One region of the Rhizobium sp. NXC14 genome, then DNA from elsewhere that is predicted to be linked to it. Evidence: riboswitches for the same ligand, from Rfam matches in the RefSeq annotation. Region 1 holds a riboswitch; each other region holds the start of a gene.
The links. Region 1 has a riboswitch for cobalamin ahead of NXC14_RS18065 (CbtB domain-containing protein). Riboswitches for the same ligand answer to the same signal wherever they lie in the genome.
Positions count from the first base shown of each region.

Region 2: another riboswitch for cobalamin. It lies ahead of bluB (5,6-dimethylbenzimidazole synthase); the one in region 1 lies ahead of NXC14_RS18065 (CbtB domain-containing protein).
Region 3: another riboswitch for cobalamin. It lies ahead of nrdH (glutaredoxin-like protein NrdH); the one in region 1 lies ahead of NXC14_RS18065 (CbtB domain-containing protein).

Region 1 is NZ_CP021030.1:3,686,676-3,696,603, reverse strand. Features, by position in the region: gene NXC14_RS18090 (helix-turn-helix domain-containing protein) at 1-382, shown strand, start outside; gene NXC14_RS18085 (phosphoketolase family protein) at 431-2,818, opposite strand; gene NXC14_RS18080 (acetate/propionate family kinase) at 2,890-4,068, opposite strand; gene NXC14_RS18075 (bifunctional diguanylate cyclase/phosphodiesterase) at 4,207-5,778, opposite strand; gene NXC14_RS18070 (histidine phosphatase family protein) at 6,253-6,801, opposite strand; cobalamin riboswitch at 6,858-7,007, shown strand; gene NXC14_RS18065 (CbtB domain-containing protein) at 7,033-7,242, shown strand; gene NXC14_RS18060 (CbtA family protein) at 7,357-8,091, shown strand; gene NXC14_RS18055 (hypothetical protein) at 8,145-8,714, shown strand; gene NXC14_RS18050 (sulfite oxidase-like oxidoreductase) at 8,699-9,361, opposite strand; gene NXC14_RS18045 (sensor histidine kinase) at 9,471-9,928, shown strand, end outside.
Region 2 is NZ_CP021030.1:2,494,022-2,503,949, reverse strand. Features, by position in the region: gene NXC14_RS12355 (ABC transporter ATP-binding protein) at 1-1,828, opposite strand, end outside; gene NXC14_RS12345 (GFA family protein) at 2,116-2,517, shown strand; gene NXC14_RS12340 (DUF1003 domain-containing protein) at 2,535-3,065, opposite strand; gene NXC14_RS12335 (NAD+ synthase) at 3,255-4,934, shown strand; gene NXC14_RS12330 (TolB family protein) at 4,997-5,824, shown strand; gene NXC14_RS12325 (3-deoxy-7-phosphoheptulonate synthase) at 5,821-6,885, opposite strand; cobalamin riboswitch at 7,167-7,353, shown strand; gene bluB (5,6-dimethylbenzimidazole synthase) at 7,395-8,084, shown strand; gene NXC14_RS12315 (DUF2865 domain-containing protein) at 8,088-9,188, opposite strand; gene NXC14_RS12310 (ribonuclease H) at 9,627-9,928, shown strand, end outside.
Region 3 is NZ_CP021030.1:4,046,386-4,056,313, forward strand. Features, by position in the region: gene nrdE (class 1b ribonucleoside-diphosphate reductase subunit alpha) at 198-2,366, opposite strand; gene nrdI (class Ib ribonucleoside-diphosphate reductase assembly flavoprotein NrdI) at 2,345-2,746, opposite strand; gene nrdH (glutaredoxin-like protein NrdH) at 2,760-2,981, opposite strand; cobalamin riboswitch at 3,243-3,467, opposite strand; gene NXC14_RS19770 (heavy metal translocating P-type ATPase) at 3,677-5,914, opposite strand; gene NXC14_RS19775 (helix-turn-helix domain-containing protein) at 5,985-6,407, shown strand; gene NXC14_RS19780 (TIGR03862 family flavoprotein) at 6,479-7,687, shown strand; gene msrB (peptide-methionine (R)-S-oxide reductase MsrB) at 7,718-8,203, opposite strand; gene NXC14_RS19790 (helix-turn-helix domain-containing protein) at 8,413-9,372, shown strand; gene adh (aldehyde dehydrogenase) at 9,544-9,928, shown strand, end outside.

The sequences.
Region 1 (9,928 bases):
GATCTCGCATGAAGGACATGCACAGGAGCTTCCGTCAAACGAGAACGAGCGGCGGATGGAGATGCTGGACGAACTGATCCAGCAGCATTTTCGATCGCACAGGCCGGCGTCCTTCTACGCCAGGGAACTCGGCATTTCGTCGACGCATCTCACCCGTATCGTTCGCTCCATGACGGGAAACACCCCGCATGAGCTGATCGCCGGGAAATTGATCGAAGAGGCGAAGCGCCAGCTCGTCTTTACCATCGGCAGCGTTCAGGAGATCGGATTTCGCCTTGGCTTTGCTGATCCCGCTTATTTCTCGCGCTTCTTCCTGAAATATACGGGCGAAACGCCGCGGGTCTGGCGGATGAACGAAAAAGCTCGGCTTGAACGGGCATAGGGTCCGGCATTCGGTCATCCGACATCGCGTGCGTCAGTCGCAGATGTCTCACGCCGCCGGCCACATCCAGTTCCGCACCTCCGGCATGTCCTCGCCATGTTCCCTGACGTAATCATGATGTTCCGCGAGCTTGCCGCGGAAGGCGGCCAGCGTGTCCTTCGCCTTCTCCTTCAGGCCCGGCACGCGCTCGATGGCTTCGATGGCGAGATGGTAGCGGTCGAGTTCGTTAAGGACGGTCATGTCGAAAGGCGTGGTCGTCGTTCCCTCCTCGACGAAGCCGCGGACGTGGATGTTTTCGTGGTTGGCGCGCTTATAAGTCAGGCGATGAATGAGATAGGGATAGCCATGATAGGCGAAAATGACCGGCTTATCGGCGGTGAAGATCGCGTCGAAGGCCTCGTCGGCAAGGCCGTGCGGATGCTGGTCTCTGGATTGCAGCGCCAAGAGGTCGATGACATTGACGGTGCGGATCTTCAGCTCGGGAATGGCCTTGCGCAGAAGATCGACGGCGGCGAGCGTTTCCATGGTCGGGACATCGCCGGCGCAGGCCATGACGAGATCAGGCGAGATCGTGTCCTCCTCGTTGCTTGCCCAGTGCCAGATGCCAATGCCGGCCTCGCAATGTTTCACCGCCTCGTCCATCGACAGCCATTGCGGCTCCGGCTGCTTGCCAGCGACGATGACGTTGACGCGGTCATAGGTGCGCAGGCAATGATCGCCGACCCAGAGCAGGCTGTTGGCGTCCGGCGGCAGGTAGATGCGGACGATGTCGGCCTTCTTGTTGGCGACGAGATCGACGAAACCAGGATCCTGGTGGCTGAAGCCGTTATGGTCCTGTCGCCAGACATGCGAGGTCAGCAGGTAGTTCAGCGATGAGATCGGCTTTCGCCATTCGAGCTCGCGCGTCACCTTCAGCCATTTGGCGTGCTGGTTGAACATGGAATCGATGATGTGGATGAAGGCCTCGTAACAGGAAAAGAGGCCGTGCCGGCCAGTCAGGAGATAACCTTCCAACCAGCCCTGGCAGAGATGTTCGGAGAGCACCTCCATGACACGCCCATCGCGAGAGAGGTGGACATCATAGGGTTCGATGTCCTCCATCCAGACACGGTCGGTGACGTCGAAGACGCTGCCGAGGCGGTTCGATTCCGTCTCGTCGGGGCCGAAGATGCGGAAGTTTGCCGCCTTGGCGTTGAGCTTCATCGTGTCACGCAGGTAATGGCCAAGGATCTCCGTCGACTGGGCGACAACGCTGCCGCGCTTGCCGATGTCGACTGCATAATCCCGAATATCGGGCACGGCCAATTCCTTGCGCAGCAGGCCGCCATTGGCATGCGGATTGGCGCCCATGCGGCGTTTGGCAGCGGGGGCAAGCGCCCGCAGTTCCGGTTTCAGCCGGCCGTCGGCGCCGAAAAGGTCTTCGGGATCATAGCCGCGCATCCAGTCCTCGAGAATCTTGCGGTGGTCGTCATTCCCGCGGCAGTTGGAGACCGGCACCTGGTGGGCTCGCCAGAAATCTTCCACCTTCTTGCCGTCGACCTCCTTTGGGCCTGTCCAACCCTTGGGGCTGCGCAGCACAATCATTGGCCAGCGCGGGCAGCCGGCTGTGCTCTTGCCGCTGCGGGCTTGCTCCTGGATCTCGCGGATGCGCTCGAAGACCCGGTCCAGCGTCGCAGCCATTTGTTGGTGCATGTCGCGCGGCTCATGGCCGGTGACGAAAAGCGGCTCGTAGCCGTAGCCTTCGAAGAGACGTCGGAGGTCGTCGTCACCCGCCCGGCCTAAAATGGTCGGATTGGCGATCTTATAGCCGTTCAGATGCAGGATCGGCAGAACGGCGCCGTCGCGGGCGGGATTGAGGAACTTGTTGGAATGCCAGCTGGCGGCGAGCGGCCCGGTTTCGGCCTCACCGTCGCCGACTATGCAGGCGACGGTGAGGTCGGGATTGTCGAAGGCGGCGCCATAGGCATGGACGAGGGCGTAGCCGAGTTCGCCGCCCTCATGGATCGACCCCGGTGTTTCCGGCGCCGCATGGCTTGGAATGCCGCCGGGAAAGGAAAATTGGCGGAAGAGCCTGCGCATCCCCTCGGCGTCTTCGGAAATATCGGGATAGATTTCGCTGTAGGTGCCTTCGAGATAGGTGTTGGCGACCATGCCCGGCCCGCCGTGACCGGGGCCGCATATGTAGATGACGTCGAGATCGCGGGCTCGGATGAGGCGGTTCAGATGCGCATAGATGAAGTTGAGGCCGGGCGTCGTGCCCCAGTGGCCGAGCAGACGGGGCTTGATGTGCTCTGACTTCAGCGGCTCGCGCAGCAGCGGATTGGCAAGCAGGTAGATCTGGCCGACCGAGAGATAGTTGGCGGCCCGCCAGTAGCGGTCGATCAGGGTCAGTTCAGCATCGGTCAGGGCGGCGGCGGTCGAGACATGCTTTTCCATTGGCTTCTCCCGTTCGAAAACACGTTCAACGTCAGTTCTAGCCGTTAGCGCCGGCGCGCCATTGATCTGGATCAGCGGGCGCGAAGAACGGACAGCGCTTCATCGGCGATCACCTGTTCTTCGTCCGTGGCAATGACATGGGCGACAATGCGGCTTTCCCTGGTGCTGATCGTGAAACCATTGGCGGCATTGGCCTTCTCGTCGATCGAAAGGCCAAGCCAGGACAGGCGTTTCGCCACGCCGGCGCGGATTTCCGGCTGATGCTCGCCAATTCCGGCGGTGAAGACGATGGCATCGAGGCCGCGGAGGGTTACCGCCATGCGGCCGATCTCGCCGGCAATGCGCAGTGTGAAAAGGTCGATCGCCTGGCGCGCTTCCGGCCGGCTGTCCTTCAACAGATCGCGCGTGTCGGCGCTGATGCCGGAGACGCCGAGCAGGCCTGAGCGGTGATAGAGCAGATCCTCGATCTCACCCAGAGACCGTTTTCTCTCTCCTGCCAGGTGCAGGATCACGCCGGGATCGAGGCAGCCCGGGCGTGTCGCCATCGGGATGCCGTCGAGGGTCGAAAACCCCATGCTGCAATCGCGGCTGATGCCGTCTTCCATCGCACAGAGGCTGGCGCCGCTGCCAAGATGGGCGACCACAGCCCTGACCGTATGCGGTGCCTTGCGAGCGAGTTCACTGGCGATGAACTTATAAGAAAGCCCGTGGAAGCCGTAACGCTTGATGCCCTCCTCATGCAGGGAACGGGGTATGGCGAGGCGGCGCACGAGATCGTCCTGCGTAGCATGGAAGGCCGTGTCGAAGGAGGCTGTCTGGACAAGATGCGGCTTCAGGTGACGGAGCGCGCGGATGAAGCGCAGCGCTTGCGGTTGGTGCAGGGGAGCGAGCGGGATCAGCGCTTCGATCCCATCGGTGGCGACGTCATCAAGCGCGACGGCGCTCGTGAAGCGCTCGCCCCCATGGACGACGCGGTGGCCGGCTACGGCCGCCGCTGCCATATCGAAGTGATCGGCGAGACGCGTGAAGGTCTCGTCGATGACCCCGTGCAGATCGTCCGTCACCTCCGCCTTCAGGGACATATCGAATGTCTGCGATCCCTTGGTCAGGACAAGCGAGAGCGGCTCGGCGCGGAGATCGATGACGCCCTTTCCTAGGTGTCGTGCCTCGGCACCATCAATCGAGAAGACGCCGACCTTCACCGTCGATGAGCCGGCGTTGAATGTCAGGAGGAGGTCGGTGGATGACATGTCTTCAGAGACTCCGCACAGTCGTCACGATGACCGAACTTAGCGCCGAAACTCCCGCCGGAAAGGCATGGCCGCCCGAGCGCCACATGCTGACGGTGCGTGGCAGCCTTGGGACAGTTTTGTCGAATTACGCGAGGGTCAGGCGGTTGACGCCAGATTGGCGTTGCGATCGCGGATGAAGATGCTCGCCTCGGCGGCGGGCATCGCCTTACCGAAAAGATAGCCTTGGCCGATGTCGCAGCCGAGCTGCAGCAGGAAGGCAAGCTGGCCATGCTCCTCGACACCTTCCGCAGTCGTCTTGATGTTGAGGCTTCTGCTGAGGCCAAGCATGGCGCGGACGATTTTTTCCTGGCGTTCGTCGTCGCGATAGGTGGCGATGAAGCTCTTGTCGATCTTGATCTTGTCGAAGCGGTAGCGGGCGAGCTGGGCAAGGCTCGAATAGCCCGTACCGAAATCGTCGAGAGCGATCTGGATGCCGGCCGCATGCAGCTCTTCGAGAATGATGGCGGCGATAGCGGGATCCTGGATCAGCGCGTTTTCGGTGATCTCAATCTCCAGGCGTTGCGGCGGCAGCCGGCTTGCTGAAAGGACCTTGAGGATGCGGGAGGCCAGCAGCCTGTCTTCCATCTGCACCGGCGACACATTGAAGGACAACGTGACATGCGCTGGCCAAGTGAGCGCATCGCCGCAGGCCTGCGCAAGGAGATCCTCGAACAGGGCGGTGATCATCCCGGTTTCCTCGGCAATGTCGATGAAAACAGGCGGCGGAATATTGATACCATCCTCGCCGACCCAGCGCGCGAGGGCTTCGAAACCGCAAAGCCGGCCGGTTTTCAAATCAATCAAAGGTTGATAGAAAGGCATGATCGCCTTGTCGGCGATTGCCGCGCGCAGCCTGCTTTCCAGAGAGGCACGTTCCGTTACCTTGTCCTGCATCGAAGCTTCGAAGACGAGATAATGGTTGGGGCCGCGTGATTTGGCCTCATACATGGCGAGATCCGCACGGTGGGCGGCGTCTTCCAGCGGCTCGCTGCCCTCAAGCCAGCGATCGTAGCCGACGCTGGCGCCGACTTCGACGGCAAAGCCATCGATATGGATCGGCCGGGTGACTGCCTGGATCAGCAACTTGGCGAAACGCTCCTCGCGCTCTGCCGTCAGGGAAAAGGCGACGATGATGAATTCGTCACCGCCGAAGCGGTAAACGCAATCCGCGTTGCCAAGCGCGCAGATGCGTCTGGCAACTTCGACCAGCAACACGTCGCCGCCCTTGTGGCCGACGAGATCGTTGACTTTTTTGAAGCCGTCGAGGTCGACGGAGAAGATCGTGACGTTGTCGTCCCATTCCTCGATCTTGCCCTCGTCGCTTCCGACCGGCCGTGAGAGGATTTTGCGCTCGAAGGCGTAGCGGTTCGGCAGCTTGGTCAGATGGTCGTGGGTTGCCGTCCAATCGGCCTTTGCCTGTTCGGTGGCGCGCAGCTCCATTTCCTTGCGCAGGTCGGCGATGCGAAGCACCGAATAGATGAAGCTCATCGCGCCAGCGATGCCGAGAGCCAGAACGAGCTTATCCGCCCCGTACTCGCCGAAACCGGTCATGAAGGAGACGAGGCGGTCGTCGAAGTGCAGCACCGTGCCGAGGATCCAGAGGGTTACTCCGAAAACCACAACCGACACGCATTGCCTTCCGGCCCTGCTTCGGAAAAACGCAGGCATTATCGCATTCTCCATCTCCACCCTCTGCCGGACTATCAGGAAAATCTGAAATGTTCGTTGAAACCATAAGGCGAATTGTTGAAGGTGGCAGCCCGTCCGTTGCGGTGCTGTCGGGACGTCGGCTGCGCTACGGCGTTTCGCTGGTGCTGCTTCGAAGACTAGAGATTGTCCGGATTCAAGACGAGGGGAGCCTCACGAAAGAACGAGGGCGAGCGTGCTGTCGCATCGCTCGCCCTGTCTCGCTCTTCAGGCGGTGACGATCAGCAGCGGAACGCTGACGACCAGACCGACCATAACTAAGGTGAACGTCACGACCCTCATCAAGCGCAGGCGCCGCGTACGCTCCCCACTCCAATCATATGCCATAGCTTCCGTCTCCTTGGGACAAGGAAGTAGTCCCGGTCAGACCCGGTTCAATAGAGATGACGCGATTTGCTTGCGTAAGGCTGGATAGTATGAGGGATGTCTAATTCTCTAGAGGCGCAGCGACCAGCGCTGTCCATTGCTGGTCATCCGAACGACCACCAGCGGCTCGACGTCGACGAGCCAGAAGGAGGGGAGGGGAGCCTGAAGCACATGCGCAATCGCTGTTCTTATAATCGGTGCGTGGGTGACGGCTATCACATGACCGCCGAGCGTGGATTGTTCATCCATCCAGCCGGCGACGCGCGTCCGCAGACCGAGAAAACTGTCGCCGCCATGTGGGGCGGCTTCCGGATCGCTCATCCAAGCCATGAGGTTCTCCGGCTCTTCGGTGCCGATTGCCGCAATCGGCCTGCCGGCCCAGCGGCCATTGTCGCAGTCGGCAAGCCGCTGTTCTATTTGAGCGTCGAGACCGAGGGCTGTAGCGGTCTGGCGGGCACGCAAAGCCGGGCTAGTGACGATCCGGTCGGCCTGAGGCAGGGCGGTCATCCGGCCGGCTTCTTCAGCGGCCTTGTCTTCCAGCGGCTCATCCAGCGGGAACAGGGCCTTGCGGCTTGCCGCCGTGGCGCCGTGACAGATCCAGGTGAGGCGGGTATTCACGGTTGTTCCGATCATCGCAATATGGTGGGGACGACCCTTCGACGGCGTCTCGAAGTTTCGTTGACAGTCTCTTCGGCGTCCAGATATAACCGTGCTGTTGCGGGTTTGGAAGCCGGTGGAAATCCGGCGCGGTCGCGCCACTGTGACCAGCGTGTCGAAGTTCTTTACGCTGGAAGTCAGACCCTGCCGCACAACACTCTTTCGACTGAACGCGTCATTCCGGAGGGATACATGTCTGACACCACTTTCGCGCCCGTTGCGGCACCGGCGCCAATCCCTGTAGGGGAAATCCTGCCCTGGGCGGTTTTCGGCGGCCTGCTGATGCTCATCGTTCTTTATTTCGTCGGCACCGAGGAAGGCGCGATGGCGCTGTTCAACGGCATGTATGTGCACGAATTCGTGCATGACGGCCGCCATCTGCTCGGCTTTCCCTGCCACTAAAGCGCATCGCGATCTTTCAGATTCGCTTCTCGCGCTTTAGGTCTTTGTTTACACATGTCGTTGTCGCAAAACCGCTGCACACTTTTGCGCGACATGCTTAGGGGGAATACTGACATGGTTGGAAGGCTTCTGCTTCGCGGCATGCTCGCGGGCCTGATTGCTGGCATCCTCGTTTTCGCTTTCGCCCATATCTTCGGCGAGCCGCTGGTTGATGCGGCAATCGCCTTCGAGGAGGCGAGCGCTGAGGCGGCGGGCGAAGCTGCCGAACCTGAAATCGTCAGCCGGGCCACGCAGGCTGGTCTCGGCCTTTTCACCGGCGTCATGGCCTACAGTATCGCCGTCGGTGGGCTCTTTTCGCTCGCCTTCGCCTTCGTACATGGCCGCTTCAGCAGCCTCTCGGCGCGCGGCACCTCGGCCGTCATCGCCATTGCCGCCTTCGTGGCAGTGGTGCTTGTTCCCGGAATCAAATATCCGGCCACCCCCCCGGCGGTCGGCAATCCCGAAACGATCGGCGTCAGGACCGAGCTGTTCTTCCTGATGATTGTCGTTTCGCTCGCCTCGCTGGTTGCCGCGATCGCGCTGTCGCGCCGCCTTGGCGAGCGCTTCGGTCTCTGGAACGGCGCGATCATCGCCGGCATCGCCTATCTCGTCTTCATCGGCTTCGTGCTTTATCTGTTGCCGCCGATCAACGAGGTGCCCGAGAATTTCTCGGCGATGGTACTCTGGCGGTTCCGCACCACCTCGCTCGGCATGCATGCGATCCTTTGGGCAACGCTCGGTCTGGTTTTCGGAGCGCTGGCAGAAAGGGGTCTTGCCGCCAAGAGTGGACTGCGGCCGGCGTTCCGGTGATGCGGCATATCGGAAGGTTTGCCTTTCTCGGTCTCATCGCGAGCCTGTTGCCAATGTTTATCGGAAATGCTTTCGGCCATGGGAGCAGCTCTGGCGGCTCCGATACCGGGCTCGATATTCCGGCAATTTCCCACGGCGAGATGGCGATCATTTCGGAGTATCGCAGCAGCATCAGCATGCTGGCGTCACGGGCTGCCGATACGAACGAATCGTTCCGGCGTGTCCTGAACTACGCCGAAATCCAGTATTCCTATTGCCTCTGGGGTCGGATGCCCGGCAGCGTGACGGACGAGGAGAGCCCGTTCAACGAATGCGCCCATGCCTATCTCGCGGCGACGAAAGCCGTGCTGCTGGCGATGCGTGAGATGCCGCGGGAGGCAACCGCGGCGGGCGAAATCATCTCGGCCATCGACGCCGAGATGGCGGGTCGCGGGCTTGCCTTTATTACCTGCCAGTTCAGCGGCGAGGCATTCAATACCGCCAATATCGTCAAGCCGAGCTGGAGCAAGGTGCCGCTGCATCCTGCCAGCATGGCGTCTCTGACGGCGTTGGCCGCCATGTTGGGGCTTGCCATCCTGACGCTTCGCCGTTTCCTGCGGCCGAAGGCTCAGTCGTCGGAATAGCGCTGCTCGCGCCACGGATCGCCATACATATGGTAGCCGTTCTTTTCCCAGAAGCCGGCCTCGTCGGCGGCGAGCAACTCGATGCGGCGCAGCCATTTGGCGCTTTTCCAGAAATAAAGATGCGGCACGACGAGGCGCATTGGGCCGCCGTGCTCCGGTGTCAGCGGCAGGCCTTCCCAGGAGGTCGCCAGGATCGCATCCTCGGCGGCGAAATCGGCGAGCGGCAGATTGGTGGTGTAGCCGTCATAGCTCGTCAGCATCACGTAGGCTGCTTCCGGTTTCGGCATGGCGCGATCGAGCAGATCGCGCGTCGATACGCCCTTCCATGTGTTGTCGTAGCGCGACCAGGTGGTGACGCAGTGGATGTCGCTCACCCCAGTGCTCTGCTCCATCGCCTGGAAATCGGCCCAGGTGAGGGTGAGAGGCGTTTCGACCAGACCACGCACTTCAAGCCGCCAGCTCTCGGTTGAGATGACCGGCTGCTGGCCGAGATCGAGCACCGGCCAATTCTTGACGAGGTGCTGGCCGGGCGGCAGGCGCTCGGTCTCGGGCCTGCTGATGCGCCCGGTCAGGAACTTGCCCTCTGACGCCCAGCGGCGCTTGGAGTTGGTGAGTTTGCTGTCGGCGGGCGTTTGGTCGTCGCTCATGAATGGGTTTCCTTGCGGTGCAGCAATAGGACATCCGTCCCTGCCGAGTGTCAAGTTCCGGTGAGCCCTTGGAAATCCTCGCTTGCCTCATTAAACTGAGCCGTCGGGCATGCCTTGCTGGGGAGTGAAGGCAGAAAGGGAGGAGCCGGATCTGTCTTCGAAATATCGTGCCATCGCGGCGCTGCTGGTGGTGCCGTTTGTGATCTTCGCCTTCTTCACCTATGGAAGCGCGATTGCGACGCGCGCCTATATGCAGGAGGCTTCCGCTCAGGCGGGAACGGCGCTGCGCCTTGCCGTCTCGGCGCTCAGCGGCCACCTCAACCGCTACGAGGCGCTGCCGGCGCTGATCGCCGATCACGACGATATCAAGGAACTGGTGAGCGCGCCCAACGATATGGCGCTGCGTGATGCGGCCAATCTCTATCTCAAGGAGATCAACGGGCTTTTAAAATCCTCCGACATCTATGTGGTGAAGCCGGACGGGGAGACGATCGCGGCGAGCAATTACGATGGACCGGGGAGCTTCGTCGGCCAGAATTTCAATTACCGGCCCTATTTCCAGGAGGC
Region 2 (9,928 bases), 1.2 Mb from region 1:
CCTGAACGCTGTGCAGGTTGGCGTAGACGCCTCCTTGCGCCATCAGATCATCATGCGTGCCCTGTTCGACAATGCCATCGCCCGTCAGGACCAGGATGCGGTGGGCGTGGCGGACTGTCGACAGGCGGTGGGCGATGACCAGGGTGGTCCTGCCATTCGCCAGACTGAGCAGCGCCTGCTGCACCGCCCGTTCGCTCTCGTTGTCGAGGGCGCTGGTCGCTTCGTCGAAGATCAGGATTTCCGGATCTTTGAGGAAGGCGCGGGCGATGGTGATGCGCTGGCGCTGGCCGCCCGAAAGCTTGACGCCGCGCTGGCCGATATCGGTGTCATAGCCGTTCGGCAGAGCCATGATGAAGTCGTGCGCATTGGCGGCGCGGGCGGCCGCTTCGAGCTCGCCATCGGTCGCGTCCAGCTTGCCGTAACGCAGGTTTTCCGCAACGGTGCCGGCAAAGAGATAGACGTCCTGCTGCACCACCCCGACATGGCGTCGCAGCGAAGCCAGCGTGACGTCGCGGATATCGGTTCCGTCGATACGGATCGCCCCAGCTTCGACATCGTAGAAGCGCGGTATCAGCGCGCAAAGCGTGCTCTTGCCCACTCCAGAAGGGCCGACCAGCGCGACAAACTCTCCGGGGGCGATGGTGAGGGAAAGCCGCTCCAGCACCCTGGGACCATCGGCTTCGTAGCCGAAGGCGACGTCGGAAAAACTGATCTCGCCCCTTGGCGCCGGCATCGGACGGGCGTCCGGTCGATCGGTGATATCGGGATTGATTTCCAGGATCTCCATGGCTCTCGTGAAGCCGGTATAACCCTCCTGCCAGAGGCGCACGAAATTCGCGAGCCGCTGCACGGGATCGACCAGCACGCCGACGCAGAGCAGGAAGGTCAGCATATCCGGGATGGTAAGGCCCGCTGTCAGGATGCGTAGGCCTCCTGCGATGATCACCAATATGGTGACGAGCTGGGCGAAGCTTTCGGTGCCTACCGAAAACCAGGCCTCGCTGCGGTAGCCGTCGGCGCGGCTTTGCAGGAAACGCTGGTTTTGTGTGGCGAAGCGCTGCCGTTCCAATGCTTCGTTGGCGAAAGACTGGACGACACGGATGCCGGCAAGCGCATCCTCGACACGCTCGTTGACGGCGGCGACCTGGCGCTTGCTGGCTTCGAGCGCATGGTTCATGCGCCGGTTGAAATAGAGTGCATAGGCCACCGCCTCCGGAGTGAGCAACAGGATGAGGGTTGCCAGCAGCGGGTCGATGAAGAACAAGACCAGCATGGCGCCGCCATATTTCAGGACGGCAATGGAGAGATCCTCGGGGCCGTGGTGAAAGAGCTCGCCCAGCCAGAGGGAATCGTTGGTGATGCGGCTCATCAACTGCCCGGTGCGTTGGCCATCGTAGAAGCTGAAGGACAGCTTCTGGCAATGCTCGAAGAGTTCCTGCCGCACCGTCGCCTCGATGCGGGCACCCATGACGTGGCCGCGATAATCGACGAAGAAGATCGCAGCTATCTGGGCGGCCAGAACGGCGAGCATCACACCGCCCATCGCAAGGATTTGAGCGAAAGCCTCCGGGGCATCCGGCAGCGCGAGAAGACGGCTGGTGACGATGTTGGCGCAGAGCGGCAACACCACGGCGGTGCCGGCGACGAGGACGGCGCAAAGCAGATCCGCCAGCAGCAAAGGCAGATGCGGGCGGTAATAGGAGATGAACTTGCGCATACGCGACCAGCGCCGCTCACGTTCAGCGGCGTTCAAATCGTCGCGGAAGGAGTTCAGGAAGGGGTTATGGCGTCGCGAGCTTTTCCTCGCGCGAGAGAATTGCGTGTGCATGAAGCAGAATGTCCTTGTGGGCGATGTTTCCTTTCTGTCTGGACAGGGTCGCTCTCATGTCAGTCTCCCGGCGGGTTGAATAAATTGAGCCATCAGTATCACCGAGATCAGCGTCCGGTTCAACGCGATGACGAGAGGAGGTCGGCGGGTGTGGTCAACGGGCAACATTCGGCGACCGCCGGCCAATCGTGAACGCTTCAAGATTTCTGATTGCTTGTTCAGGGGAATGGATTTGACGACGAGGTCTCGTGGCCGCAAGTTTCTCCAGGACCGAGGAGAGAGCTATCATGAGCGAACAACATCTAGGGGGCTGTCTTTGCGGCGCCGTGCGATTTTCAATTCGGGCAAAGCCCGGGCCTGTTGTCGGTTGCCACTGTTCGCAATGCCGCCGTCAGACGGGACTTTATTATGCTGCGGTCAACGTGCCGCGTGCGGCGCTTTCGGTGGAAGACGACCAGGCGGTCCGCTGGTATCGTTCGAGCGGCGAGGCGCAACGCGGCTTCTGCGGCAATTGTGGCTCGGCGCTGTTTTGGCAGGGGGATGAATCGCCGGAGGTTTCCGTCCTGGCCGGAGCTTTCGACGAACCGAGCGGCCTTGCCTTCAGCCATCACATTTATTGCACTGACAAGGGTGATTTCTACGAGATAACGGATGGTCTGCCGCAATATGACAGGTATCCGCCGCGTTGATTTGAGAGTGCCCCGCCTCAGGTCTTGGTCGCGAGCGCGGCGCTGAGACGAGCGACGTCTTCGCGCAGCGCCGTCAGTTCGGTCAGGACGCGCATATCGATCTTCTGGTGCAAGGAGAGCACTTCGAGTTCGGCCTTGAGATTGACTTCGTAATCCTTGGCTGCCTCGAAGCGGTCGCGCTCGGCCTGACGGTTCTGCGACATCATGATGATCGGCGCTTGGATGGCGGCGAGCATCGAAAGGATCAGGTTCAGGAAGACGAAGGGGTAGGGATCGAAAGCGCCACTCGCCAAAACGATGGTGTTGATCGCCGTCCAGACGACGAGGAAGGCCAGGAAGCCGAGGATGAACGACCATGAGCCGCCGACACGGGCGATGCTGTCGGCGATACGTTCTCCAAAAGAGGCCTCGGCAGAAAAGGCGGCGTTGACGTCGGTCGAGATGATCTTGCGCTCGTGCGCTTTCGCCAGCACGCGCTTTTCCGTGTCGCCCAGTTCGTCGGCCGGTTTGTCGAAATGATGGTGCACGAAGTTCGAAAAGTTATTCATGGCCTGTTTCCAATGACCGTTATCGATGCTGCCGCTTTCATGCGTCAGTATTCCGCTCCGTCGGTAAATTGCAATGCATCGGTGCCGTAAGCCTCCAGCAGGCCTGTTCACAAAAAATTCGTGAGCTCGGTGCAACGCTTTGGTCGCGAACGTGTTGCGGTAACGGGAGCCGCAGGCTAAACAAATGACATGACACAGGAAAACGCTCTCTCCGATATCTTCCGCATCGCTATCGGCCAGCTCAATCCCACGGTCGGCGATGTCGCCGGCAATCTTGCCAAAGCACGTGAAGCACGCGCTGATGCAGGCCGAGAGGGCGCGCATCTTCTCGTGTTGACCGAGCTTTTCATCTCCGGCTACCCGCCGGAAGATCTGGTGCTGAAGCCGGCCTTCATCCGTGCCTGCTGGAAGGCGGTGGAAAGCCTTGCGGCCGATACCGCCGATGGCGGGCCGGGCGTCATCATCGGTTTTCCCCGGCAGGACCAGACCGGACGCTATAATTCCGTCGCCGTGCTTGACGGCGGCAAGGTCGTCGCGGTGCGCGACAAGGTCGATCTGCCGAATTACGGCGAGTTCGACGAGAAGCGGGTCTTCGTGCAGGGGGCCATGCCGGGGCCGGTGAATTTCCGCGGCGTGCGGCTCGGCATTCCGATCTGCGAAGATATCTGGGGTGATCTCGGCGTTTGCGAGACGCTGGCCGAAAGCGGGGCGGAGATCCTGCTGTCCCCGAACGGGTCTCCCTATTATCGCGGCAAGGTCGATATCCGTCACCAGGTGGTACTGAAGCAGGTGATCGAGACCGGCCTGCCGCTGATCTATGCCGCCCAGCTCGGAGGGCAGGACGAGCTCGTGTTCGACGGGGCGAGCTTCGCCTTCAATGCCGACAAATCGCTCGCCTTCCAGATGAGCCAGTTCGAGACGGCACTTGCTGTGACGACGTGGAAACGTGGGGAAGCCGGCTGGCGCTGCGCCGAAGGGCCGATGGCGCGTATTCCCGAGGGCGAGGAGGCCGATTATCGCGCCTGCCTGCTCGGCTTCCGCGACTACGTCAACAAAAACGGTTTCAAAACCGTCGTTCTCGGCCTTTCCGGCGGCATCGATTCGGCGATCTGCACAGCGATCGCGGTCGATGCTCTCGGAGAGGAGCGGGTGCGAACGGTGATGCTGCCCTATCGTTACACCTCGGAAGATTCACTGAAGGATGCAGCCGACTGTGCCAAGGCGCTCGGCTGCCGCTATGACATCGTACCGATCGAGCAGCCAGTAACCGGCTTCAGCAGCGCGCTGTCCAACCTCTTCGAGGGAACTGAGAGCGGAATCACCGAGGAGAATTTGCAGAGCCGCGCGCGCGGCGTCATCCTGATGGCGATTTCCAACAAGTTCGGCGCGATGGTGGTGACGACGGGCAACAAGTCGGAAATGTCGGTCGGTTACGCCACGCTCTATGGCGACATGAATGGCGGCTTCAATCCGATCAAGGATCTTTACAAGATGCAGGTCTATGCGCTGGCGCGCTGGCGCAACGAGAATGTGCCGCCGACTGCGCTCGGGCCGTCGGGCGAGGTGATCCCGCAGAATATCATCGACAAGGCACCCTCAGCCGAGCTTCGCCCGGACCAGAAGGACCAGGATTCGCTGCCGCCCTATCCCGTCCTCGACGATATTCTCGAATGCCTGGTGGAGAAGGAAATGGCGGTCGAGGAGATCGTCGCGCGCGGCCATGACGTCGCCACCGTCCACCGCGTCGAGCACCTGCTCTATCTTGCCGAATATAAGCGCCGGCAATCGGCGCCGGGCGTTAAGATCACGAAGAAGAACTTCGGCCGCGACCGACGCTACCCGATCACCAACCGGTTCCGGGATCGCTGACGTGATCGTGATCGCTGACGCAATCGGGATCGCTGACGCAAGCGACATATCAGGGGGGCAACATGCGCAGCTCGGTCGAGATCTACAATGTCGGGACGGGCAGGGCTCGCGAGGTCTGGCAGACGGACAGGCTGGTGGAAGCGCCGAATTTCTCAGCCGATGGCTCCTATCTCCTGCTGAACGGCGACGGGCTGCTCTTCCGGCTGCCGCTCGATGGCGGCGAGGTGGTGAAGGTCGATACGGGCTTTGCCGTCAATTGCAACAATGATCACGGCATTTCGCCTGATGGCACTGAGATCGTCATCTCGGACAAGACGGAATTCGGCAAGTCGACGATCTACATCCTGCCGGTCGAAGGCGGCACGCCGCGGCTCATCACGCAAAACCAGCCGTCCTATTGGCATGGCTGGTCACCGGATGGCCGCCAGCTCGCCTATTGCGGCATTCGCGACGATCTTTTCGACATTTGTACGATCTCAGTCGACGGCGGCGTCGAGACGCGGCTGACGCATGGCGAAGGCCGCAACGACGGGCCGGATTATTCCGCCGACGGCCAATGGATCTATTTCAATTCCAGCCGCACCGGGCTGATGCAGATCTGGCGCATCCATCCGGATGGCACAGGCCTCGAACAGGTGACGTCGGACAATCAGGGGAACTGGTTTCCCCATCCATCGCCCAAAAACGACAAGGTGCTGATCCTGTCCTACGATCCTTCGGTCTTCGACCATCCGCGCGATCTCGACGTGCGGCTGCGGCTGATGGATATGGACGGCGGCAACCTGAAGACGCTGTTCGAGCTTTTCGGCGGGCAGGGCACGATCAACGTGCCCTGCTGGTCTCCTGATGGTGACGAGTTTGCTTATGTCAGGTATTTTCCGGCGGCTTAAGCCGCTGCCGCTCGGCGCCGCCTGCGAGCGGCGTCCGCCAGATCTTCCAGCACACTCACCGACATATCCCAGTCAATGCAGCCATCGGTGATGGACTGGCCGTAGACCAGCGGCTTGCCGGGAACGAGATCCTGGCGGCCGGCAACGAGGTTGCTTTCGATCATCATGCCCTTGATGTGGTGATTGCCCGCGGAGATCTGTCCGGCGACGTCCTTGACAACCCGTGGCTGGTTCATCGGATCTTTGCCGCTGTTGGCATGGCTGGCGTCGATAAGGATGCGCGGGGTGACCCCGACTTTCAGGCATTCCGCTGTGACGGCTCCGACATCGGCCGCCTCATAATTCGGCCGCTTGCCGCCTCGCAGAATGATGTGGCAGTCTTCATTCCCCTTCGTCGAAGCGATTGCCGCCTGTCCGTCCTTGGTGACGGCCGGGAAGTGGTGCGGCTGCGAAGCGGCCAGGATCGCGTCGATCGCGACGCGAGCGCCGCCGTCGGTGCCGTTCTTGAAGCCGATCGGGCAGGAGAGGCCGGAGGCGAGCTGGCGATGGATCTGGCTCTCGGTCGTGCGGGCGCCGATCGCACCCCAGCTGACGAGATCGGCAATGTATTGCGGTGTGATCGTCTCGAGGAATTCGACACCCGCCGGAAGGCCCATCGCGTTGACGTCGAGCAGCAGGCGCCTGGCAATTCTCAGCCCTTCCTCGATACGGTAGCTGCCATCGAGATGCGGGTCGTTCATCAAGCCCTTCCAGCCGACTGTGGTGCGGGGCTTTTCGAAATAGACGCGCATGACGATTTCCAGATCACTGGAGAAGCGCTGTCGCTGCTCGGCCAGCCGCGCGGCATATTCGCGTGCAGCAACGGGATCGTGGATGGAGCAGGGGCCGATGACGACGATCAGGCGGTCGTCTTCACCCTTGAGAATCTGGTGGATGGCATTGCGGTTGCTGGTCACCGTCTCGCTGACTGAAGCGGTTCGGGGAATTTCAGCGATGATATCGGCGGGTCTGGTCAGCGGGGTGATCTCGAGAATACGCAGATCATCGATGGTGTCGGGCACGGCATGGCTCCTGTTTGGTCATACCGTGCGGAACAGAAAAGCCGCCAGGTAGACTAGCGGCTGTTCGGGTTGTCGTCGCGTTGAATTCAGTTACGCACAGACCCGCATCCGCTGGAAGCAGCGGTACGAATAAAATCGCGAGGAGGCGTAGGCTGAAGTCGTCGACATTGCGCGTATGTAGCGTCGCGGCCGCTCATTGTCACGCAAAATCTGCGAGGCGAAATCACGGGTTCGCCTCTTTGAGGCTGACGTGCCGACGCTTGCCTCCGTTCCGATTTCCTGAAATAGATCCGCCGTCAGGTGCCCGCCCTCGAGGCGGGAGAATCGGGAATCCGGTGCAAGGCCGGAACGTGCCCAACGCTGTAAGGCCGACGTCTGCCGCTTCATCACGCCACTGGCTTTGCCGGGAAGGCTGCGGCAGATGGATGAAGCCAAGTCAGAAGACCGGCCTGGCGCGATAGACCCAACCCGCGCGGACGGCGGGCGGTTGCGTTGTTGGGGATTTGACGATGCGACCCTTTGATGCGGATGCCCTTTCGGCGGTGTCCGGTTTTTCGCCGGCCGAGCGCGAAGCCGTGTATCACGCGATCATGACGCGGCGTGACGTGCGCAGCCAGTTCCTGCCCGATCCCTTGCCCGACGATGTCGTGGCACGGCTCTTGACTGCCGCCCATCATGCGCCCTCGGTCGGCTTCATGCAGCCGTGGAATTTCGTCCTGGTGAAAAGCGAAGCCGTGCGAGCACGCGTAAGGGATGCCTTTGCGAATGCGAATGAGGAGGCGGCACTGATGTTCGAGGGCGAACGCCGGCAGACCTATCGCTCCCTGAAGCTGGAAGGCATCGTCGAGGCGCCGCTCGGCATATGCGTGACATGCGATCCCACCCGCGGCGGCAGCGTCGTGCTGGGGCGGACGCACAATCCGCGGATGGATTCCTATTCGACCGTTTGCGCCATTCAGAATCTCTGGCTTGCCGCCCGCGCCGAAGGGGTCGGCATCGGCTGGGTCAGCATCTTTCGCGAAGGCGACCTGAAAACAATTCTCGGCATACCGGAGCATATCGAGGTGGTCGCCTGGCTCTGCGCCGGCTTTGTCGACCGTCTTTATGACGAACCGGAACTTTCGGTCAAAGGTTGGCGGCAGCGGCTGCCGCTCGAGGAACTCGTTTTCCACGACGGATGGGGACGCAACGATCCGTAGCAATTACTGCTGCTGTGGTTGCGGCCCCGGCGTCGCCGGATTGGCAAGGTCGATCGAGCCCTGGTCGCCCGCAAGGAATTGCGGGCCGACCTGACGAACCTTGTTCTGCGTGGGGTCGTAGGGACGTTCGGCAACGGATGGCTGCGGCGGGGCTGATGCTGCCGCTGTATCTTTCGTCGGCGGTTTAGTGCGGACCGTCGTTATCGAGCCCTGCTCCGGCGGTTCGCTCAGGGCCTGCTTGCCGCGCATCTCCTCGTAATAGGCGGTGAGATTGCAGGCGCAGGAATTTTTCTCGCCAGGCGCGCGGTTCTTGTAGACAAAAGCGTTCTTCATGGCGCTATAGGGCGCGCCCGTTGCGACCGAGATCATGTTCGAGGAGTCGGTGCTGGTCACGTCGCGATAGAAGAGCTCGGTTTCAATGCCGGGGCACATCTTGGCGCAGGTCTGGGCATCGCGGCCGAAATCCACCGAAGTGGTATTTGAGCTGATCGGGAAGAAGCCACCGTCGCAGCTGCGCACGCAGATGGTGCTGATCGGTGAAAACATTTCGGCCCTCGGCAGGCCGTAACGCAGATCGGTCTCTTCACCGCCGCCGAGCGGAATGAAGGTATCGGTGCGCATCGCCTGTTCCTCGACACTCGGGGCGGGGTCGTCTGCGCTACGCTCGGTCGGGGCATAGAAATTGTCGCTGTTGCAGCCGTTGCGTTCGAGTGCCGCCGTCAATTCTCGGCGCGCGTCGTCAGTGCCGTCGCCCTGGTTGCGCAGCTCGTCGCGGCGCTCCTGGAGATAACGGATATTGTCGATCATCCGGGCTTCGGCGTCAGAGAGTTCGGCGCAAAAATCGGCGTTGTCACTGCCAATCACGACCATGCTGCCGGAAGTGCATCCGTTATTGCGCAGATCGTTGCGGACCTTGCGCAGCTCGAGGTTCTGCTCGGCCATGGCATTTGCATATTGGCGCGCTTCCGGCCCGTTATTGCTACCGATCGATCGTGGCAGGTCGGCAAGGCGACCGCGCAAGTCGTTGCAAATAGCGCTGGTCTGTGCGGCGGCCGGTGATGCCAGCGCAAGCATAAGAGCAAGAGACAGATTTCGGCGTTTCACGGCGTCGTCCGGGAATGAGAAAGTGTCGATCGGTCAAAGGTGGCGTCCATCCGCCGTACCTTGTCTCTTAACGTGTTTCTCTTAATAAGCTTGGATGAATTCCTAGCGCATTTTCGAGATTTTAGCCAGAAGATGTGGGTAATCTTCCGTTAGGTAAGTAGAACTTCGACGAGGCGCTCATCTGGTATGAGAAGCTCATGGGACGTCCCGCAGAAAGCAAACCGATACCGGGCATGGCTCAGTGGCGTAACATGGGCGGGGCCGGCCTGCAGGACGGATTGCCCATGGCGCTGCCCCTCGCAGTTCCCATCGGCAGTAGGCGCTTTCGGTGTCAGCGTCGTCAATGGTTGACACGAGGGGACGTGCAATTCCAATGTCGGCTTCGGATGGCCGTCGCAAATCGCGCAGGTCAGTGCGGGGGGCGCAGCGAAGGCGAAAATGGCAGGCATTTGCAAGGAGCTAAGCTCCCCCATAACGACGGCCCCGACAGCCCAACACGGTCTCCACGTCTTCGTGGATGGTTGTTATGACCCCGGTTCCGGGCACGGAGGCTGGGCCTTTGTCGCCTATCGCGATTCTGTGGAAATCGCGTCCAGCTTCGGCGGTGTGCGTGATTCCGCCAATAATTCGATGGAATTGACCGCCGTCTTGCAGGCAGTCATGTGGATCAATAGCGAAGCAACGGGCGAAGCCGCGACCATCTGGTCGGATTCGATCTATGCCGTCAAAGGCTGCAACGA
Region 3 (9,928 bases), 360 kb from region 1:
CTTCCAATATTTGATGGCGCTCGGAGCCCCCTCACCCTCCCCTCTCCCCGAGGGGAGAGGGGACGTGGCGTCCGCCGCAAATGTCTTCTCCCCATCGGGGGTCCGAAGGACGGGTCGAGACCCGTGGCTCGACCCCGGCCGGTGCCGGCAGGCGGATGAGTGGGCCATTTGCTCAAAGGCACGCGGCCGAAATCAAATCACAGCGTACAAGACACGCAGCCCTGCACTTCGGTCCCCGACAGCGCCATCTGGCGAAGGCGGATGTAGTAGATCGTCTTGATGCCCTTCTTCCAGGCGTAAATCTGCGCCCTATTGATGTCGCGCGTCGTCGCCGTATCACGGAAGAACAGGGTCAGCGACAGGCCTTGGTCGACATGCTGGGTCGCTGCCGCATAGGTGTCGATGATCTTCTCCGGCCCGATCTCGTAGGCGTCCTGATAGTAGTCGAGATTGTCATTGGTCATGAACGGCGCCGGATAATAGACGCGGCCGATCTTTCCTTCCTTGCGGATCTCGATCTTCGAGACGATCGGATGGATCGAGGAAGTCGAGTGGTTGATATAGGAGATCGAGCCCGTCGGCGGCACCGCCTGCAGGTTCTGGTTATAGAGGCCTGAGGCCATCACCGCCTTTTTCAGCGCCACCCAGTCTTGCTGTGTCGGAATATGGATGCCCGATTTGTCGAACAACGCCTGCACCTTTTCGGTCACCGGCTTCCATTCCTGCTCGGTATATTTGTCGAAATAGTCGCCTAAAGCGTATTTCGAATTCTCGAACCCCTTGAAGCTCACACCACGCTCGACCGCCAGACGATTGGAGGCACGCAGCGCGTGATAGGTCACCGCATAGAAATAGATGTTGGTGAAATCGACGCCTTCCTCAGAGCCATAGAAGATGCGTTCGCGGGCGAGGTATCCGTGCAGGTTCATCTGCCCGAGGCCGATCGCATGGCTCTCGTCATTGCCTTTCTCGATCGAAGGAACCGAGGAGATATGGCTCATATCGGACACCGCTGTCAGCGCCCGGATCGAGGTCTCGATCGTCTTGCCGAAGTCGGTCGAATCCATCGCCGCAGCAATGTTCAGCGAACCGAGATTGCAGGAAATATCCTTGCCGAGATGCTTGTAGGAAAGATCGTCATAATAGTCGCTCGCCTCGCTCACCTGCAGGATCTCCGAGCAGAGGTTGCTCATGGAGATGCGCCCGGCAATCGGGTTCGAGCGGTTCACCGTGTCCTCGAACATGATGTAAGGGTAGCCGCTTTCGAACTGGATTTCGGCGATGACCTGGAAGAATTCGCGCGCCTTGATCTTCTTCTTCGAGATGCGGGCGTCCGCCACCATTTCCCGGTACTTCTCCGTCACCGAAATCTCGGTGAAAGGCACGCCGTAGACCCGTTCCACGTCGTAGGGCGAGAACAGGTACATGTCCTCATTGTTCTTGGCGAGTTCGAAGGTGATGTCGGGCACGACAACGCCGAGCGACAGCGTCTTGATGCGGATTTTCTCATCGGCGTTTTCACGCTTGGTGTCGAGAAAGCGCATGATATCGGGATGATGGGCGTTCAGATAAACCGCACCCGCCCCCTGCCGCGCACCGAGCTGATTGGCATAGGAGAAGCTGTCTTCCAGGAGCTTCATGACGGGGATGATGCCGGAGGACTGGTTTTCGATCTGCTTGATCGGCGCGCCCGCCTCGCGGATATTGGTCAGCGACAGGGCCACGCCGCCGCCGCGTTTCGACAACTGCAGCGCCGAATTGATCGACCGGCCGATCGATTCCATGTTGTCCTCGACGCGCAGCAGGAAACAGGAAACGAGTTCGCCGCGCTGCTTCTTGCCGGCATTGAGGAAGGTGGGCGTTGCCGGCTGGAAGCGGCCGGAAATGATCTCGTCGACTATGTCGCGAGCAAGGGCCTCATCGCCGCGCGCCAAAGCCAGCGCCACCATGCAGATGCGGTCTTCGTAGCGCTCGAGATAGCGCTTTCCGTCGAAGGTCTTCAGCGTATAGCTGGTGTAATATTTGAAAGCCCCGAGGAAGGTAGGAAACCGGAATTTCCTGGCATAGGCCTGATCGAACAGGTCGCGGACGAAATTGAAGGAATACTGGTCGAGAACCTCCTGCTCGTAATAGCCCTCCGTGACGAGGTAATCGAGCTTTTCCCGAAGATTGTGAAAGAACACGGTGTTCTGGTTCACATGCTGCAGGAAATATTGCTTGGCCGCCATGCGATCCTTGTTGAGCTGGATCTTTCCCTCGTCGTCGTAGAGGTTGAGCATCGCGTTCAGTGCATGATAGTCGAGTGTTTCGGCCGCTTTCAGCGGTTTTGCGCCCGCGTCCCGCGTCAGATTTGTTCCCGTGTCCAAAATCGTCCCATCCCGTCTTTGACATTGGCGATATCCTCGGCAGTTCCCAGGAGCTCGAACCTGTAGAGGTACGGCACCTGGCACTTCTTCGAGATGACATCGCCGGCGATTCCATAGGTCTCGCCGAAATTGCTGTTGCCCGCAGCAATCACGCCGCGGATGTTGGAGCGGTTTTCCGCCTCGTTGAGGAAGCGGATCACCTGCTTGGGCACGGCCCCTTTACCGCCGTTTCCGCAATAAGTAGGCGAGATCAGCACATAGGGTTCGCGAATGTGGATGGCCTCAGCGCCGAGGGGGATGCGCGCCGCGCGCAATCCCAGCTTCTCGACGAAACGATGGGTGTTCCCGGATCGGCTGGAATAATAGACGATCAGCCCCACCGCTTTTCTCCGGTCAGGAGAGCGCGCTGATCATGTCGGGGCGGAAGCCCGCCCAATGCTGCTCGCCGGCAACGACGACCGGAACCTGCATGTAGCCCATGCCACGCACGCGATCGAGCGCTTCGGCATCCTCGGAAATATCGACGATCTCATAATCCACGCCCAGGCGATCGAGGGCGCGGTAAGTGGCCGTGCATTGGACACAGGCCGGCTTGCTGTAAACGGTAACGCTCATCATGTTCCTCGTGAAGTCAATGAATTCAGGACGCAGGACTGGGATCGGGCGCCATGCGGCGTCCGGGGAAATGCTTGATAGTGATCTGGCAAGGTTGGCGCTTTAAACGCCTGACTTGGTCCCTCGCAGGATGTGCGCGGGCGCCGGCCTTGATGCTCTCGACATGACTTCAAACCCCGAAGTGCTCATGCGGTCGTTCGGGGCAGCGCAACAGGCGCGGATCATTCCGCTGCATGCACGCGACCTTCCGGACACCCCGCCGGTGGACGTTTCATTCAAGGCAGGTCTCCTGGCTCACGGGTCGAAGCACCTGCCCAGCCTTCCCGAGGTATCATGCCCCAGTGACCCGAAATCGGACAGTTGCTCTCCGCTCACAGTTGCGGGGGCAGCTCCGGCCTTGCCCCACCCTCATGGCGAGACGCACCGTATTCCCGTCTTAGCCCACGATCCTCACGAATCGAAGGAACCTTGAACACTAGATATAGTACGCGAATCGAAATTCACGTCAACGGATGGTTTGTGCGTTGCGTTACGGCAGGTTTGAAATTACTGCGTTCCTGTGAAAAACATGGATAATGAAGGCTTAAACAAAACGAACTGTGGAGAAGGCCTGAACGACGAGAGCCGGCCTGTAGCCGGCTCTGCGGTTTTCGATTCCGGATCGGCCCTAATCGGCGCTCCGAAGAGGAAAGGATTTATTCCTCTACGCGGAGCAGCCTGAGCGCGTTGATCGTAACCAGCACGGTGGCTCCGGTATCGGCGAGAATCGCCGGCCAGAGCCCGGTGATCCCGATGATCGTGGTCACCAGGAAGACAGCCTTCAGCCCGAGTGCAATGGTGATATTCTCGAGGATATTGCGCATCGTCCGCTGCGAAAGCGCGATCATTCGCGCCACGTCGCCAACGCGCCCGTGCAGCACGGCGGCATCGGCCGTCTCCAGCGCCACATCGGTGCCGCCGCCCATGGCGATACCGATGTCGGCGGCGGCGAGCGCCGGCGCGTCGTTGATGCCGTCGCCGACCTTGGCGACTATGAAGCCCTTGCGCTTCAATTCGCCGACGACCCGCTGCTTGTCCTCGGGCATCATCTCGCCCCGCCAGTCGATGCCGAGCATGCCGGCGACGGCTGCCGCCGTCCGCTTGTTGTCGCCGGTCAGCATCATCGCCTTGACCCCGGCCGATTTGAGCGCCGAGAGCCCGGCCCCGGCGTCCTCACGCGGCTCGTCGCGCATTGCGATCAGACCAGCCGCAACGCCATTGACGAGCAGCACCGACACACTCTTGCCCTCGTCGTTGAGCTTCGCAATACGCGCCTCCTGCTCCGCGTTGAGCGCCCCACGCTCGCGGGCGGCGGGCGGCGACAAGAGATCAACTGCCTCGCCGCCGATTTTGCCGGTGACACCCTTGCCCGGCAGCGCTTCCAGCTCGAAGGCGGGTGGCACGGGCACGCTGTCCGCCTTGGCGCGGTGGAGAATCGCCTGTGCCAGGGGATGGCTGGAGCCCTGCTCGAGCACCGCCGCGCGCGACATGAGCTGCGCCTCACCCAATCCAAAGGAAAGGATGTCGGTCACCCGAGGCTTGCCTTCCGTCAGCGTGCCCGTCTTGTCGAAGGCGACCATCGTCACCTTGCCGAGCGTCTCCAGGACCGCACCGCCCTTCATCAGCAGCCCGCGCCTCGCGCCCGCCGACAGCGAAGCCGCGATCGCCGCCGGCGTCGAGATGACGAGGGCGCAAGGGCAGCCGATCAGCAGGATGGCAAGACCCTTGTAGATCCACTCACTCCACGCGCCGCCGAAGAACAGCGGCGGAACGACCGCGACCAGCGCGGCAATGACGACCACACCCGGCGTGTAGTAGCGCGAAAACCGCTCGATGAAGCGCTCCGTCGGCGCCTTCGATTCCTGCGCTTCTTCCACCAGCTTGACGACGCGGGCGATTGTATTGTCGGCAGCAGCCGCCGTGACGCGAACCCTCAGCACCGCATCGCCATTGACCGTACCGGCATAGACCACGGCGTCGACGCCCTTGCTCGCCGGCGTGCTCTCGCCCGTCACCGGAGCCTCGTCGATCGCGCTCTCGCCTGATACGATGACGCCGTCGGCAGAGATGCGATCGCCGGGGCGAACCATGATAACCGTGCCGACGGCAAGGCTTTCAGCCGGCACCTCCCGCATCTGCCCATTGTCTTCGAGCAGCGCAGTCTTCGGCACCAGGGCCGTCAGCGACTGTATGCTTTCACGCGCCTTGCCCGCCGCCACGCCTTCGAGCAACTCGCCGACGAGAAACAGGAATACGACCGTTGCCGCTTCCTCGCCGGCATTGATGATAACAGCGCCGACGGCGGCGATCGTCATCAGCATCTCGATCGAGAACGGCGTGCCGGAGAATGCCGCCATGACAGCGCGCCGCGCGATCGGAGCCAGACCGACCAGCATGGCGACGATGAAGGCGTAGGACGCGACCGCCGGCACCAGATGGCCGACGGCATAGGCGGCAACGAGCGCCGCACCCGAAAAAATGGTCAGCCGGCCCTTCCTGCTCCGCCACCAGGGACCGGTCATCGGTGCATCGTCGTGCCCATGCGAGCCTTCGATTTCCTTCTCGTCATGGGCATGGTCGTGATCATGCCCGGCATGGTCGTGATCTCCATGGCCATGAGCGGCATGATCGTGATGATGGTGCCGGCGGTCTTCATGCCCAGGCGTCGTATTTCCGGTCAAGGGCGAAACGGAATAACCAAGGCCCGTCACCTTCTTCTCGACCGCCTTGAGATCGCTGCTGCCGTCATGCCGGATGGTCATGGTGCCTGTCACCACCGAGACTGAGACATCGGCAACGCCTGCTATGCGCCTGACTGCGATATCGATTTTGCTCGCGCAGGCGGCGCAATCCATGCCGCCGACCTTGTATCGTGTCTCGCTCGTCTCAGTCATATCCGCTTCCTTGTCAAACAGAAGCATCCCTCCTACATCCTCTAGCGACTAGAGGTGCAAGAGAAAAATCATGAAAAAGATCACAATTGGCGAGGCGGCCCGCCGGAGCGGCGTCAAGGTGCCGACGGTGCGCTATTACGAGAGCATCGGCCTGCTTGCGGCCCCGAGCCGCAGCGAAGGCAACCAGCGATCCTTCGAACCTGCCGACATCAGCCGCCTCGCTTTCATCCGCCACGCGCGCGAGCTCGGTTTCGAGATCGAGGCAATCCGCACGCTGCTCACGCTGCAGGATGATCCGAACCAGTCCTGCGCCTCGGCCGACGCCATCGCTAAGGCTCGCCTCGTTGAGGTTGAGCAGCGCATCCGCAGCCTGATGGCTTTGAAGGCCGAGCTGGAAATGATGGTGGAGGGCTGCGGCCACGGCCGCGTCGACCAGTGCCGCGTCATCGAGATTCTCGCCGACCATGGTCAATGCACGCATTCTCACCATTGACGAAACTGCACCCTTGCAGGTGAGCGGCGACCGCGCCAAAACTGCGCCGGAAGGAATCGGGCGAAGACATCATGAGCCAGAAACGGATTGCGATCATCGGTGGCGGCCCCACGGGTCTTGCGGCTGCCGATCTGCTTTCGCTCTCCGGCCATGCTGTGGCGATCTACGACGCGATGCCGACCTTCGCCCGCAAGTTCCTGCTGGCCGGCAAGTCGGGCCTCAACATCACCCATTCCGAGGATTATGCCCGTTTCGTTACGCGCTTCGGAACGGCTTCAGCCCGTCTGCGTCCCGCTCTCGACGCCTTTACTCCCGGTGATATCAGGGATTGGGCCGCAGGGCTCGGGACAGAAACTTTCGTCGGCTCGTCCGGCCGGGTTTTCCCCAAGGTGATGAAGGCTTCTCCTTTGCTGCGTGCCTGGCTCAAGCGGCTTGAAGAGCGGGGTGTTGCGTTGCGCACCCGCCATCGCTGGACCGGCCTTGTCGAAGACGGTTGCGTTTTCGAAACGCCGGAAGGGCGTAGCATCGTCCATTGCGACGCCGCCCTGCTGGCGCTTGGCGGCGCAAGTTGGCCGCGCCTTGGCTCGGATGCCGCCTGGCTGCCCTGGTTGGCCGAGAGGGGCGTCGAGATCGCTGCTTTCCGGCCCGCCAATTGTGGCTTCGTCGTCGACTGGAGCGCCGGCTTCAGCGCGCGTTTCGCCGGCGAGCCCGTCAAGTCGGTCACCGCCACATCCGAAGCCGGCACCTTTCCCGGCGAGTTCGTCATCACCGGCAGCGGCATCGAAGGCAGCTTGGTCTACGCCCATGCGGCCAGCCTCCGCGACCGGCTGCTGCACCACGGCAGCGCTGCCCTGACGCTCGACCTCGCCCCAGGCCGGACGATCGAAAGGCTGGCGCGCGATCTGACGCGGCAGGACGCCAAGTCGAGCTTTTCAAACCGCCTGCGCAAGGGTGCCGGGCTTGAAGGCGTCAAGGCGGCATTGCTGCGCGAACTCGCGCCGGACCGCGACCGAGCCGATCCCGAACGTCTCGCCGGCGTGATCAAGGCTCTGCCGGTGCCGGTTCTGGATACAAAGCCGATTGCCGAGGCGATCTCCTCTGCAGGTGGCATCCGCTGGACCAGCATCGACGAAGACTTCATGCTGAAGGCGCTGCCGGGCACCTTCGTCGCCGGTGAGATGCTCGACTGGGAGGCGCCGACCGGCGGCTATCTCCTTACCGCCTGCCTTGCGACCGGCAGGGCAGCCGCGCGCGGCATCGAGGCTTGGTTGCGGCGCTAGAACAGAATCGGGACAACAGCTGTTCCCCGATCAGGCCGAGGCCGGATGAAACGTCAAGGCAAGACCGTTCATGCAGTAGCGAAGCCCGGCCGGTTTCGGGCCGTCATCAAAGACATGACCGAGATAGCCGCCGCAACGGCTGCAATGCACAGCGGTCCGCGTCATGCCTAAGCTGGTGTCGCGCTCCGTGCCGACGGCGTCTTTAAGAGGCGCCCAGAAGCTCGGCCAGCCGGTGCCGCTGTCGAATTTGGTCGCCGAGGAAAACAGATTCTGGTCGCAGCCGGCGCAGGCGAACTTGCCGTTCCGCTCCTCGTGCAGCAAGACGCTGGTGAAGGGAGACTCCGTCCCCGCCTGGCGCAGGACGGCATACTGATCCGGCGTCAGCAGCTTGCGCCATTCCGCCTCGCTGTGCGTCACCGCGAAGGTCTCGCCGGCGATCGCCTCACCGATCAGGCCCAAGCGAACTGCCATCGCTCCGAAAGCGGCGCCCATCAGCAACAATCGTCTGTTCAACATGGTCAATTCTCCTCGCCGGCAAACTTCGTTTCTGCACAGAACTACGGACAGGAGCAGTCTTTTGTTACAACGAAGACGGCACGAACACCGAAATGTGAATTCAGTCCTTTCGTCGGGAAGAGTCGGGGATTGAGGACCGCCAAGTGCGGGCTGATTGCAAACCCGCGGCTTTTCCACCAGACTGCGCTGAATTTCGGTGGGAGGAGCCGATGCACGAACACTCTGCACATGCCGAGCACGTCTACTCGTCGGCCCAACGCGACTCCGCCGCCGCCAGTTCTCCGGTGGTCGCCTCCTGGCGGCGGTGCATGACGATGCACCAGCTCGCACCCGAGGACGAACGGGCGCCGCTGCGCCTGACCGACGAGGAGTTCCGGCGCGCCCGCGAGCAGTCCGGGCAGCTGATTGCCAGCGCGACGGAAGAGCTCGATCGTCTCTTCAGCACCGTCGGCAAGGCCGGCTGTTGCCTGCTTCTGACGGACAGGAACGGCATTGCGCTGGAGCGCCGCGGGGCTGCCGGCGACGACAAGGAATTTCACGAACTCGGCCTCTGGACCGGCTCAATCTGGACCGAGGCGAGCATCGGCACCAACGGCATCGGCACGGCGCTCGCCGATGAACGCGCCGTCGCCATTTTCCGCGATCAGCATTTCTTCTGCGCAAATACCATCCTCAGCTGCACGACGGCGCCGATCCGCGATCACCGTGGCCGGTTGGCCGCGGCGCTTGATATCTCTACCTGCCGCAACGACGTAAACGAGATGACCTTGGCGATCCTGACGCAGACCGTGCGCGATGCGGCCATGCGCATTGAACTCAATCTCTTTCGTTCGGCCTTTGCAGGCGCCCGTTTCCTGATGGTCCCGAGCCCCGCCAATTCCGCCGCCGCTCTGCTCGCTGTCGACCGGCACGACCTCGTGCTCGGCGCAACCCGCGCCGCCCGCATCGCGCTGCAACTGGACGACAGGCGGATCGCCACCGGCATCCCTGCCGCCGATGCCCTGCATGAGGCTGGGGTCTCGCAGCAGGAGGAGATCATCGAAGCCGAGAAGGCAGCCTTGCTGCGCGCGCTGTCGCGCACTAGCGGTAACGTTTCGCAGGCAGCCGCAGCACTGGGGATCAGTCGCGCCACTCTGCACCGAAAGATGAAGAAGTTCGACCTTCACTGAGCACGTCCACGAAGGTTCCATCGACATGCGGTAATCACGACACGATCCTGTCGCATCCCTGCGACAGTGTGCACTGCGATATGGATGACATGCTCTGTTCCGGCCGCTGAAACATGCGCATTTTCCTCACACTGGTTCGCTTGGGAACCTGGACCATCAAGGGAGGATGACATGCTTCATCAGAAAATCGTAGAATCGCCATTCAAGCTGAAATACGGCAACTATATCGGCGGCGAATGGCGCGAGCCGGTCGAAGGCAGATACTTTGAAAACGTGACGCCGGTCACAGGCGGCAAACTCTGCGACATCCCGCGCTCCGATGAAAAGGACATCAATCTCGCGCTCGACGCGGCCCATGCGGCCAAGGAAAAATGGGGCCGGACTTCGGCTGCCGAGCGCTCCAATATCCTCATGAAGATCGCCCAGCGCATGGAGGACAAGCTGGAACTGCTCGCCCAGGCCGAAACCTGGGACAACGGCAAGCCCATCCGCGAAACCATGGCGGCCGACATTCCGCTGGCGATCGACCACTTCCGCTACTTCGCCTCTTGCATCC